Regions from separate parts of the Duganella dendranthematis genome, predicted to be linked through region 3. Evidence: predicted binding sites of a transcription regulator. Region 3 holds the regulator's gene; each other region holds the start of a gene.
What was found. The regulator HrcA, encoded in region 3, represses chaperone genes, less so after heat shock. The targets are predictions, from matches to a motif close to TTAGCACTCNNNNNNNNNGAGTGCTAA.

Region 1: rpoH (RNA polymerase sigma factor RpoH) is a predicted target of HrcA. The motif match lies at 1,622-1,648, and genes of this name have one in related genera.
Region 2: groES (co-chaperone GroES) is a predicted target of HrcA. The motif match lies at 2,420-2,446, and genes of this name have one in related genera.

The regions. Positions count from the first base shown of each region.
Region 1 is NZ_CP051684.1:3,560,033-3,564,182, forward strand. It holds gene ggt (gamma-glutamyltransferase) at 1-20, opposite strand, end outside; gene HH213_RS16255 (hypothetical protein) at 32-520, opposite strand; gene rpoH (RNA polymerase sigma factor RpoH) at 675-1,562, opposite strand; gene ftsX (permease-like cell division protein FtsX) at 1,806-2,726, opposite strand; gene ftsE (cell division ATP-binding protein FtsE) at 2,723-3,379, opposite strand; gene ftsY (signal recognition particle-docking protein FtsY) at 3,399-4,150, opposite strand, start outside.
Region 2 is NZ_CP051684.1:1,082,046-1,086,195, reverse strand. It holds gene HH213_RS05115 (cupin domain-containing protein) at 1-259, opposite strand, end outside; gene groL (chaperonin GroEL) at 348-1,997, opposite strand; gene groES (co-chaperone GroES) at 2,045-2,335, opposite strand; gene HH213_RS05100 (helix-turn-helix domain-containing protein) at 2,532-3,287, shown strand; gene HH213_RS05095 (FAD-dependent monooxygenase) at 3,342-4,150, shown strand, end outside.
Region 3 is NZ_CP051684.1:1,883,680-1,887,829, forward strand. It holds gene HH213_RS08755 (outer membrane protein assembly factor BamE) at 1-572, opposite strand, end outside; gene fur (ferric iron uptake transcriptional regulator) at 755-1,186, shown strand; gene hrcA (heat-inducible transcriptional repressor HrcA) at 1,183-2,199, opposite strand; gene HH213_RS08770 (HAD family hydrolase) at 2,237-2,953, opposite strand; gene HH213_RS08775 (hypothetical protein) at 3,130-3,735, shown strand; gene HH213_RS08780 (hypothetical protein) at 3,767-4,150, shown strand, end outside.

The DNA of each region.
Region 1 (4,150 bases), 1.7 Mb from region 3:
GCGCGGGACGAGAGGGTCATGTGGGCAAGCTTTAAGGTGGGTTAATGTTGCTCACCTTTAAGCTTACCTGATAATCCGGCGGCGTCTCATTTTTCGCCGGCACCTGTTGCGGCTGGAACCCAGCCAGTGTGAAGGTCAAACCATTGCGCGTGACGCTCGGCGTGCCGTTGGGCATGTTGTCGGACAGGACGAAGTTGCTGGCGCTGCCGTCCGGCTGCAGCAGCGCAAAGCTGAAGCTGATGTAGCCCGCCCAGACGCACACCGCGCCTGGGTGGCAGCGGCTGTCGTTGACACGTTCCAGTCGCACCACCGGCGCGCTGGCGGCGATGCTGGCGCTGGGATTGGCGACAGCGGCGCCGGTGATGGTCGCGCTGGCGCCCTGGCGCAGCACATAGACGGTGGTGAAATGCGCAGGCGCGGCAAGGGCGCGGCTGTTAGCGGCGCCGCAGGCGTACAGGGTGGCCATGATCGCGGCCAGCAATGGCAGCACGATCAGTTGACGAAATATAGTTGTTTTCATGGTAGACCTCTTGCTCAATTGAAGGCAAGCTTAGCAAAAAGACCATGAGCGTGGCGCACGAACGGCACGAGGTCAGCGCTAGCTCAAGGAGGCGCCAAAAAAAGTGCCGCGCGGCGCGAACGCCGGCGGCAGCTGGGGAGACTACTGTGCGGGCTTAGACGTAAGCAGCCAGCGCACCTTTCATTTTTTTCAGCGCAGCGGCTTCGATCTGGCGGATGCGTTCGGCCGATACACCGAACTCCGCAGCCAAAGTGTGCAGCGTGGCGCCGGAACCGTCGTCGTTCGCCAGCCAGCGGGACTCGATGATGCGGCGCGAACGGGCGTCCAGCTTGCCCAGCGCTTCTTCCAGTCCTTCCGATTGCAGACGCGTCACCTGTTCCGCTTCCAGCACGCGGGTCGGCTCGGAGGCTTCCGACGACAGGTAGGCGATTGGCGCGAACTTGTCATCTTCATCATCGGTCGGCGATTCCAGCGCGATGTCACGGCCGCTCAGGCGCGTTTCCATTTCGATCACTTCCTCGCGCTTGACGTCCAGCGTCTTGGCCAGTTGATCGATCTGGGCAGGCGTCATCGCATCCAGGCCGGTCTTGTGGCTGCGCAGGTTGAAGAACAGCTTGCGCTGGGCCTTGGTGGTCGCTACTTTGACCAGACGCCAGTTCTTCAAAATGTATTCATGCATCTCGGCCTTGATCCAGTGCATGGCGTACGACACCAGACGCACACCCTGATCCGGGTCGAAACGTTTGACCGCTTTCATCAGGCCGATATTGCCTTCCTGGATCAGGTCGCCATGCGGCAGGCCATAACCCAGGTAGCCACGGGCGATCGATACCACCAGGCGCAGGTGGGACATCACCAGCCGTTCGGCGGCGCCGAGGTCAGCCTGGTCTTTGAGGCGTTTAGCCAGCGAAATCTCTTCGTCATGCGTCAGCATCGGCAGGCGATTGACAGCCGAAATGTAAGCATCCAGGTTACCCAGGTTGCCACTAAACCCGAGTCCCAGAGCACTGTTTTTGGCAGGTACCACGGACATCATAGTCATTTTCGTTTCCTTCGCTTGAATACTGCTTGAGAGCACTTATGTACTCTGATGGACATATATTAGCACTCTCTATCGATGAGTGCCAATCACCCAAAATAAATGGGCCTGATAGTAGAACACTATCGGGAGTCCCGATGTGTTTAGAATGCGCGATGGATCTTAGGGCGGGCTTAATGATGGAAAACATCCTAAGCCTGGGGGATGGCGCGTTCCGTGCGCGGACGCACGAAACGGCTGGGGATGTCAGTTAAGGCGGGCGGTGTGGCGCTTGACCGAGAGGCGGGCGGCGATCAGGCCGAGCGTGGCAGACAGGGCCAGCAGGGCCGCCATGGCCGCCGGCGGCAGCGGCGCCAGTTGAAACTCGGATGCGTACAACCTTGCAAATTCAGCAATCGCGGTGTTCAGTGGCCGCAATGCCGCCGTCACGGCGCCCAGCGCCAGTGCGCCCGCGCCCAGGCCCAGCAGCGCGCCGGTGTAGTAGAAGGGGCGGTGGATGAAGCTGTCGGTGGCGCCGATCAGCTTGGACACCAGGATTTCCTCGCGCTGGGTCAGCACCTGCAGGCGGATGGTGTTGAAGATCACCGCCACCACCACCGTGCCCAAGGTGGCCGCCAGCAGCAGCAGCGCCAGGCGCAGGATGTTGATCAGCGCGGCCAGGCGCTTGACCCAAGCCGAGTCGACCTGCACGGTATCGACACCCGGCAGCGCGCGGATCTGCTCGGCCAACTGGTCGACGTCGCCACCGGCCTGGGCGTTGCGGAAGGCGTCCAGCTTCAGCACGTAGCTGTCCGGCAGCGGGTTGTCGCCGAGCGTGGCCAGTACATCGGCCAGGCCGTTCTTGTCTTTCAGGTTATCCAGCGCTTTTTCGCGTGGCGTGAAGACGATTTTGGCCTGCTTGTCCTTGACGGTCTGGCGCAGCTGCACGGCCAGCGCTTCGGCCTGGTCGCGCGGCGTGTCCTGCTTCAGGAAGACGCTGATTTCCGGATCGACCGACAGCGTTTCCGACATCGGCCGCACATTGTCCAGCAGCGTCACGCCCATGAAGGGCAGGGCCAGCGCGATCGCCACGACTAATATATTGAACAGGAAGCTGCCCGGCGAACGGCGCAGGTGTACCAGCGCGGCGGATAAGGCATAGCGGTGTTGGCGGAACCAGTAGGTCATGCTGCTTCTCCCACCTGGCCACGGTTGAGGTGGATGACGCGCGCGGCGGCATCCAGCATCTGTTCGTCGTGGCTGGAGATCAGGCAGGTGACGCCGACCGAATTGAAGGCTTTCAGCGCATCCAGCACTTTGTTGGCGCTGGCGCGGTCAAGATTGGCGGTTGGTTCGTCGGCCAAGATCACTTGCGGCCGGTTGACAATGGCGCGCGCGATCGATACCCGTTGCTGCTCGCCGCCGGACAGGGCCAGCGGCTGGGCATTGGCGCGGTCGCCGAGGCCGACTTTATCGAGGGCGGCGCGGGCGCGCTGCTCGGCCTGCGTGTGGGAGGCGCCGGTCACCAGCAACGGCAGCATGACGTTGGCCAGCACGGTGCGGTCGGTCAGCAGCCGCTGTTGTTGAAAGATCAAACCCAAGTTGCGGCGCAGGAAGGGCACGGCCACCGGCTTGATGCGGCTGATGTCCTGGCCGTTGACGATGACCTGGCCGGAAGTCGGCCGCTCCATGGCGGCGATCATTTTCATCAGGGTGGATTTGCCAGCGCCGGAAGGGCCGGCCAGGAAAACCAGTTCGCCTTTTTCCACCGTGAAGGAGATGTCGCGTAGCGCCATGACATCGGTGGAGTATTGTTTAGAGACGTTCCGGAATTCGATCATAGAGGTCTGGTGAGTAGGATTAGCCAAGCAGTGCTTCTACAAATTCGGCAGCCACAAACGGCTGCAAGTCTTCAATCTTCTCGCCCACGCCGATGAAGTACACCGGCACCGGACGCACGCGCGCAATCGCGGCCAGCACGCCGCCCTTGGCGGTGCCGTCCAGCTTGGTGATCACCAGGCCGGTCAGCTTGAGGGCGTCGTCGAAGGCCTTCACCTGCGCCAGCGCATTTTGCCCGGTATTGCCGTCGATCACCAGCAGAGTTTCGTGCGGTGCGCCGTCCATACCCTTGCCGAGCACGCGCTGGACTTTTTTCAGCTCTTCCATCAGGTGCAGCTGGGTCGGCAGGCGGCCGGCGGTGTCGATCATGACCACGTCCATGCCCTTGGCTTTGCCGGACTGCACGGCGTCGAACGACACGGCGGCCGGATCGCCCGAGGCTTGCGAGATCACGGTGATGTTGTTGCGCTGGCCCCAGACCATCAGTTGCTCGCGGGCGGCGGCGCGGAAGGTGTCGCCGGCGGCCAGCAGCACCGACTGGCCGTGCGTCTGCATGTGCTTGGCCAGCTTGCCGATGGTGGTGGTCTTGCCGGCGCCGTTGACGCCGGAGATCATCATCACGGTCGGCGTGTGGCGGCCCAGCACGAACGGGCGCTCCAGCGGCGTCAGCAATTCGATCAGCAGCTGTTTCAGCGCGGCCTTGACGGCGGCGGCGTCCAGCAGCTTGTCTTCCTTGACTTTGCGTTTGAGTTCGGTGAGCAGGTATTCGGTGG
Region 2 (4,150 bases), 800 kb from region 3:
CGCTGAGCACGAAGAACGATTCCTCGCCCAGCTTGTTGTGGCTCCACGCGCTGGCCTTGCCGGGTTCGAGCCGGAACAGCGCCACGCTGACCTTGTCGCTGCGGGCGCCGGGGGGCGCGGTGCGGCCGCTCAGTTCCCACAGCGTGACGCCGGGCGCGGCGTGGATGGCATTCAGTTGGTCGGGATGCAGCACCGGCGGCACGTCCTGCGCCAGTGCGATGGCCGGCAGCGCGGCGAGCAAAAGAGGGAATAATTTCATGCGCATCAGTTTAGCAGATGCAAAAAAGCCCGCGTCGCCGAAGCTTCGCGGGCTCTTGTTGGCAGGCTAAGTCAGCCGGCCGGCAACATTACATCATGCCGTCCATGCCACCCATGCCGCCCATGCCACCCATACCGCCCATGCCGCCGGCTGGTTTGTCTTCGGTGACTTCAGCGATCATGCAGTCGGTGGTCAGCATCAGGCCAGCGATCGACGCTGCGTTTTGCAGTGCCGAGCGGGTGACTTTAGCTGGATCCAGCACGCCCATTTCAACCATGTCGCCGTAGGTGCCGTTGGCAGCGTTGTAACCGTAGTTACCGGTGCCAGCCAACACAGCAGCAACCACTACCGACGATTCTTCGCCAGCGTTTTGCACGATCATGCGCAGTGGCTCTTCCATGGCGCGCAGAACGATCTTGATACCTGCGTCCTGGTCTGGGTTGTCGCCTTTCAGGCCTTGTACCAGCGCACGAGCGCGCAGCAGGGCAACGCCGCCGCCTGGCACGATGCCTTCTTCCACGGCAGCGCGGGTAGCGTGCAGTGCATCTTCCACGCGGGCTTTTTTCTCTTTCATTTCAACTTCGGTAGCAGCACCGACTTTGATCACGGCAACGCCGCCGGCCAGCTTGGCCACGCGCTCTTGCAGTTTTTCACGGTCGTAGTCCGAGGTCGCTTCTTCGATCTGCACGCGGATTTGCTTGACGCGCGCTTCGATGTTAGCGGCTTGACCAGCGCCATCGATGATGATGGTGTTTTCTTTGCCGACTTCGATACGCTTGGCTTGACCCAGTTCTTCCAGGGTGATTTTTTCCAGGGTCAGGCCGATTTCTTCAGCAACTACCTGGCCGCCGGTCAGCACAGCGATGTCTTCCAGCATGGCTTTACGACGGTCGCCGAAGCCAGGAGCTTTGACAGCAACGGTTTTCAGGATGCCGCGGATGTTGTTGACCACCAGGGTAGCCAGTGCTTCGCCTTCGATGTCTTCAGCGATGATCAGCAGTGGACGGCCAGCTTTGGCGACTTGTTCCAGTACCGGCAGCAGGTCACGGATGTTCGAGATTTTCTTGTCGCACAGCAGGACGAATGGGCTGTCCAGCGCGGCAACTTGTTTCTCTTGATTGTTGATGAAGTATGGCGACAGGTAGCCGCGGTCGAACTGCATACCTTCAACGATGTCCAGCTCGTCGTTCAGCGATTTGCCGTCTTCCACGGTGATCACGCCTTCTTTGCCGACTTTTTCCATCGCTTCAGCGATACGCTCGCCGATCGAGGTGTCCGAGTTGGCCGAGATCGCGCCGACCTGGGCGATTTCTTTCGAGGTGGTGGTTGGCTTGGCGATTTTTTTCAGTTCTTCGACGGTCGCTGCAACAGCTTTGTCGATACCGCGCTTCAGGTCCATCGGGTTCATGCCGGCGGCAACGAACTTCATGCCTTCGCGCACGATGGCCTGGGCCAGCACGGTTGCGGTGGTGGTGCCATCGCCGGCGTTGTCGCTGGTACGGGAAGCAACTTCCTTGACCATTTGCGCGCCCATGTTCTGCAGCTTGTCTTTCAGTTCAACTTCTTTGGCAACGGATACGCCGTCTTTGGTGACGGTAGGGGCGCCGAACGAACGTTCCAGCACAACGTTGCGGCCTTTCGGGCCCAGGGTGACTTTAACGGCGTTAGCCAGGATGTTCACGCCTTCAACCATTTTGGCGCGCGCTGCGTCGCCGAAAATAACTTCTTTAGCTGCCATGTTTATTGCTCCTTGAGGTGTTGAGTGGGATCAGTCGGGACCAGGAATTACTTGGTGACGATCGCCATGATGTCTTCTTCGCGCATGACCATCAGTTCCTGGCCGTCGATCTTGACGGTCTGGCCGGCGTATTTGCCGAACAGGACGCGGTCGCCTACCTTGACATCCAGAGGACGGACTTTGCCATCTTCCAGGATCTTGCCATTGCCAACCGCCAGGACTTCGCCTTGATCTGGTTTTTCAGCAGCCGCATCAGGGATGATCAGGCCGGACGCAGTTTTGGTTTCCTGGTCGAGGCGTTTGACGATTACGCGATCGTTCAAAGGGCGAAGGTTCATACAAAACTCCTTAATTTTTAACAATGGTACAGTTGGTTGTCGTTTCAATCAGATTGCTACGACGGAAAGTTGAGCTGGGTGCTGTTAGCACTCCACCGTAACGAGTGCTAATTATAGGGACGACCTCGGTCCATTTCAAGGCGCACAAGCTTGCGAAGCATCAAATAAACATGAAAATAGTATCGATATGACTACAATGCATGATCTTCACCGCGAATTTGCGCCTCCTGAGCCGTTGCGCGGCGCCATCCGGTGCTTCTGGCACACCCGCCGCGCCGACCATGGACCGCGCTTCGAAATCATCCCGGATGGGTATGCGGAGATCATTTTTTACTTCGGTAGCTGTTATCTGGATGGCAAGCCACTGCCGTCGCCATTCCTGATGGGTTTGCTCAACCAGCCGCTGCATCTGACCACCGACGACGTGCTGGAGGTGATCGGCGTCCGCTGTTATCCGTGGACCGTGTTCGATTTGCTCGGCCTGCCGGCGGACAGGGATGGCTTGCGCGCGTTCGAGCATCCGGTGGCGGCGCTGCAACCGGCTTTGCAAGCCTGCGTGGCTGACGGGCGCATCGAGGATGCGGTGGCGCTGCTGGCGGATTACTTCAACGGCGCACAGCCGGCAGCGCTGGATCCTACGCTGTTCAAGGCCGGCGCGGCGATGCTGGAGGCGCGCGGCGTGCTGCCGGTCAGCGAGGTGGCCGCAGCGGCGCATGCGACGGTGCGCACGCTGGAGCGCAAGTTCAAGCAGTCGTCCGGGCATACGGTGAAGGACGTGTCCGGCCTGATGCGCTTTGAACAGGCGCGTAACCGGCTGTGGGCCGAGCCGGACATCAAGCTTGCCGACTTGGCGCAGGCGCTGGGCTACACCGACCAGTCGCACCTGAGCCGCGATTTCAAGCGCTACAGCGGCATGACGCCGGCGGCGTTCGCGCGCAAGCGAAGACCGTAATTTTTGTCGCGTTTGTACAATCCGGCCTGGCCCGCAGAATTTAGACTTGCGGGCATGAAAACTTATGACATCATTATTTCAGGCGCCGGTCCGGTCGGCCTGTTTCTCGCTTGCGAGCTGGCGCTGGCCGACTGTTCCGTACTGATTCTGGAGAAGGCGGAAGATCCGCACTCGCCGTTGAAGCAGATGCCCTTTGGCATACGAGGTCTGAACGCGCCGTCGATTGAGGCGCTGGATCGTCGCGGCCTGCTCGACCAGCTGGAAGTGCCTAAACGTGTCAAAAATCCGTTTGGTCATGTGGGCTCGGCGCAGGCGGGGCATTTTGCTGGTATTCCGTTTTTGTATGGCGATATCGATACCGCACAGTGGCCGCATCGGCTGCCCAGTTCCACGCCCACCAATATGATCTCTGAAATGGCGGAGACCGAAGCGGTGCTGACGCGTCGCGCACAGGCGCTGGGCGTTGAGATCCGGCGTGGCGTGGGCGTGACTGGCGTTGAGCAGGATGATGCTAGCGTTACGGTGAAGGCCGGCTACAGCAGCTTCCAGGGACTGTGGCTGGTGGGTTGCGACGGCGCGCGCAGCGTGGTGCGCAAGGAGGGCGGTTTCGAGTTCGCCGGCACCGAGCCGGAATTCACCGGCTACACGGTGAAGGTGGATTTCGCCAATCCGGAGCTGCTTAATTCCGGCCGCAACGTTACGCCGCGCGGCATGTACTTTCAAACGCAGCCCGGCTACCTGGCTATCCAGGATTTTGATGGCGGCGCGTTTCATCAGCGCGGCGAGGCGGTCACGCTGGCGCACGTGCAATCGGTGTTGCGCAGGATTTCGGCTACCGACATCACCATCAGCGCACTGCACGT
Region 3 (4,150 bases):
AGCGGTGCAGCCGGCGCCGGTTTGGCCAGCACGGCTTCGTCCGCCGCTTCTTTCTTGGCGCTGCGCACCGGACCGGCGATGCGGGCGATGTATTCTTTTTCGGTCGGCAAGTTGCCGCCTTCCCAGCGCGCGACCTTGTTGTCCTTGTCGAAGAACACGATCACGCGGCTGGTGGTCACTTCGCCATTGCCGCGCGACAGGCGGAAGGCGTAATCCCAGCGGTTGCCGTGGAACGGGTCGGTCAGCAGCGCAGTGCCGAAGATGAAGCGGACCTGGTCCTGCGTCATGCCGACTTTCAACTGCGACAACATTTCTTCCGACACAAAGTTACCCTGCTGGATATCCGGGCGATACGGAGAGAAGAACCACATGAAGCGTTGCAGCTTGGTGGTGGTGGTGGTTTGCGCGCCTTTGCTGGCGTCCAGCGTCGGTGCGGCGTCTTGAACCTCGGTGGATTTCTCGCCCAGGGTGGTTTTGGTCGCGCAGCCGCCCAGCGCCAGCGCCACGCATGCGGTGGCGATAGGAGTGAAACGGTGCAACAAAGACTGCGAAAAAGCCTGGGTGACGCGCATAAATGTCCTCAATCTGGTCAAGCGTAAGTGCCGAAAAACGCTATATCATAAAGCACTCGCTGCGGGATGGGGCATTATCCGCCAAAACAAGTGCAAATCTTTGTAAATGCAAAATTCCGGACGGCCCCGGAGTGCGTTAAACTAGCGGCTAGCTATCGCCAACCACATTAAGAGTCTCGACCATGGGTAACAATCCGACCGATCTGAAGGCCAGCGGCCTCAAAGCCACGCTGCCACGCATCAAAATCCTGGATATTTTCCAGAATAGCGAAGTGCGCCACCTGACCGCCGAGGATGTGTACAAGATCCTGCTGGCCGACAACATGGATGTGGGCCTGGCCACGGTGTACCGCGTGCTGACCCAGTTCGAGCAGGCTGGCTTGCTCAACCGCAACCACTTTGAAAGCGGCAAGGCGATTTTCGAGCTGAACGCCGGTTCGCACCACGATCACCTGGTGTGCCTGGACTGCGGCCACGTGGAAGAGTTTTACGACGAGGCGATTGAAGAGCGCCAGCACGCCATCGCCGATGAGCGCGGCTTCAAGATTGCCGAGCATGCGCTGGCGATCTACGGCAACTGCACCAAGACCGCCTGCCCGCACCGCCCAGCCTAACTGTGGCTCAAGGCATTCGACAGTAGCTTCGCGGTGATATCGACAATCGGTATCACCCGTTCGTAGGCCATGCGCGTCGGGCCGATTACGCCCAGCGTGCCGACGATCTTGCCGTTGGCGGTGTACGGCGCGGTGACCACGCTCATGTCGTCCATTGGCACCAGGCTGGATTCGCCGCCGATATAAATCTGCACGCCGCTGGCCTTGGCCGACACGTCCAGCAGCTGCATCAAGCCGGTCTTCTGCTCGAACATATCGAACATCTGCCGCAGCGACGTCATATTCGACGACAAATCGCTGACCGACAGCAGGTTGCGCTCACCCGAGATGACCATGTCGTCCGAATCATCCTTCATCGCCTCGCTGCCGGCTTCCACCGCCACCTGCATAAGGCGGCCCATGTCGTCGCGCAGCTGCCGCACCTCGTTCTGCAGGCGCGCATGCACCTCGTCAAACGCCAGCCCGCCGTAATTCTGATTGATGTAATTGGCCGACTGCACCAGCTGCGCCGGGCTGTAGTCGACATCGGTCAGCAGCAGGCGGTTCTGCACGTCGCCATTCGGCGCCACGATCACCAGCAAAATGCGCTTCTCGCCCAGCCGCAGGAATTCGATCTGCTGGAACACCGATTCGCGCCGAGGGCTCAGCACCACGCCGGCAAACTGCGACAGCGACGACAGCATCTGCGCCGCATTGGTGATCATCTTCTGCGGCTGCGGCGACTGCAGGCGCAGCGGCGCGCCCATGGCTTGCTCGTCGAGCTGCTGCACCGTCAGCAGGGTGTCGACAAAGATGCGGTAGCCGCGCGGCGTCGGCACCCGGCCGGCCGAGGTGTGCGGGCTGGCCACATAGCCCAGCTCCTCCAGGTCCGCCATGATGTTGCGGATGGTGGCCGGCGACAGGTCCAGTCCGGAGATCTTGGACAGCGCGCGCGATCCCACCGGCTGGCCGTCCGCGATATAGCGTTCTACCAGGGCCTTGAGCAGGGTTTGGGCGCGTGTGTCGAGTTGCATGCTGATTTTCAGTGATTACAGGTAAGAGTTGTGCCTATTATGCACGGCTATGCTGCATCTGCCCATGAATCCAGGCCAGCAGCTCGTCAAACGTGGCGCAAATGGCGTCCGGCGTGACGCCCGCTTCCAGATGCGCCTGGCTGCCGTGACGATTCATCCACACTGCGCGCAGCCCGGCCGCTTGCGCCCCCTGCACGTCCAGCCGCAGGTCGTCGCCGACGTAGACCGCATCCTGCGGCGCCACCCCCATCGCCGCGCAGGCGGCATGGAAAATGCCGGGATCGGGCTTGGCGCGGCCGAACTGCGAGGACGACAGCGTGTACTCGAAATGGTGGTCCATGCCGATCACTTCAAGGTCGGCGTTGCCATTGGTGATCACGCCCAGCCGCAGCATGCCCTGCAACAGCGGCAGCACCGGCAGCACGTCGGCGTACGGCGCCACCATGTTGCGCTGGACGGCGAAGTGCTGCATCGAGCCTTCGATATGGGCCGGGTCTTCGCCGGTTTCGGCAAACACCTCGGCCAGCGCCTCGCGCCGCAGCTGGTACAGGTCGGCCACCAGCGCGGGCCGGCGCTCCAGCAGCGCCATGCGACGCACCCGCAGCTCGGCCACGCTGAAGGCTTCGGCGACGCGCGGCGCATGCTCGGCCAGCCAGGCGTGCCAGCTGACTTCGGCGGCCAGAATGACCGGACCGATCGGCCACAGGGTATCGTCCAGATCGAACAGCAGGGCAAGCGGGCGGCGTGGCGTCATGATGGCGAGGGAAAATGGCAAACACGCATATTGTAAGGCCAGCCGCCAGGGACACACGCTGTTACATCCATTTGCATGGGCTGTATTACCAAATGCACTAAAATACGCCGCACAAGTGTAATATGCTGCCTCCCGTGCGTGCTGCCGGTCCCTATTCGTTTTGGAGAGAGAGTTTTATGAAAAGTTCGTTTCTGCGTGCGGGTTTCGCCCTGCTGTGTGCCGTTATCCTGAGCTCGTGCGGCGGCAATAATGGCAGCTTGGCACTGTCCGGCACTATTACTTACAGCCCTACCGGAGCGACCATTACCGGTCTGACGCTGGTCAACAACGGCAATGGTGAAAAAGTCACCATCGATGCCGGCGCCACCAGCTTCATTTTCACCAAACTGCTGGCCGTCGACGAGAAATTCGACGTCGAAGTCGCCACCTCGCCAGCCGGCGCAGTCTGCACGCCGTCGGCCAACACCGGCACTGCCAGCGTCTATACCGTCTACTATGTCACCATTGCGTGTGTCGCCAACCCTTACGTCCTGGGCGGCACCGTCAAAGGCCTGACCACCACCGGCCTGGTGCTGGCCAACGGCGCCGACACCACCGCCGTACTGCCAGCCGGCGGCGCCGACGTCAAGTTCACCTTCCCAACCAAGGTCGGCAATACTGCCCAGTATGGCGTCACCGTGCTGACCCAGCCAACCGGCCAGACCTGCACCGTCGACTCGACGCTGAATCCGGGCACGATGCCGAACGCCGACCAGCTGGGCCTGGGCGTAACCTGCAAATAAGCTGCCGCCGTTCTAATCTTTGGAGAAATACATGAAATTTTCGTTAGTACGCGCCGTTGCGGCGCTGGCCGTGGTGGCCACCATCGCCGCTTGCGGCGGCAAGCAGCAGTTCACCGTACAGGGTTCGATCAGCAGCCTGAACAACAGCGGCCTGATCCTGGGCAACGGCGGCGAGCAGCTGAGCGTGGCGTCCGGCGCCACCAGCTTCGCCTTCACCAAGCAGATCAGCTACGGCACCGACTACAACATCACCATCATCAAGCAGCCTGACCACATGACCTGCGCGGTCTCGGGCGCCACCGGCTCGGCCGGCTACAACGTCGCCATCCAGGCGCTGGTGTCCTGCACCCAGAACAGCTACTCGCTGGGCGGCCAGTACAGCGGCATCACCCCGGCTGCCGACGGCACCGCGCGC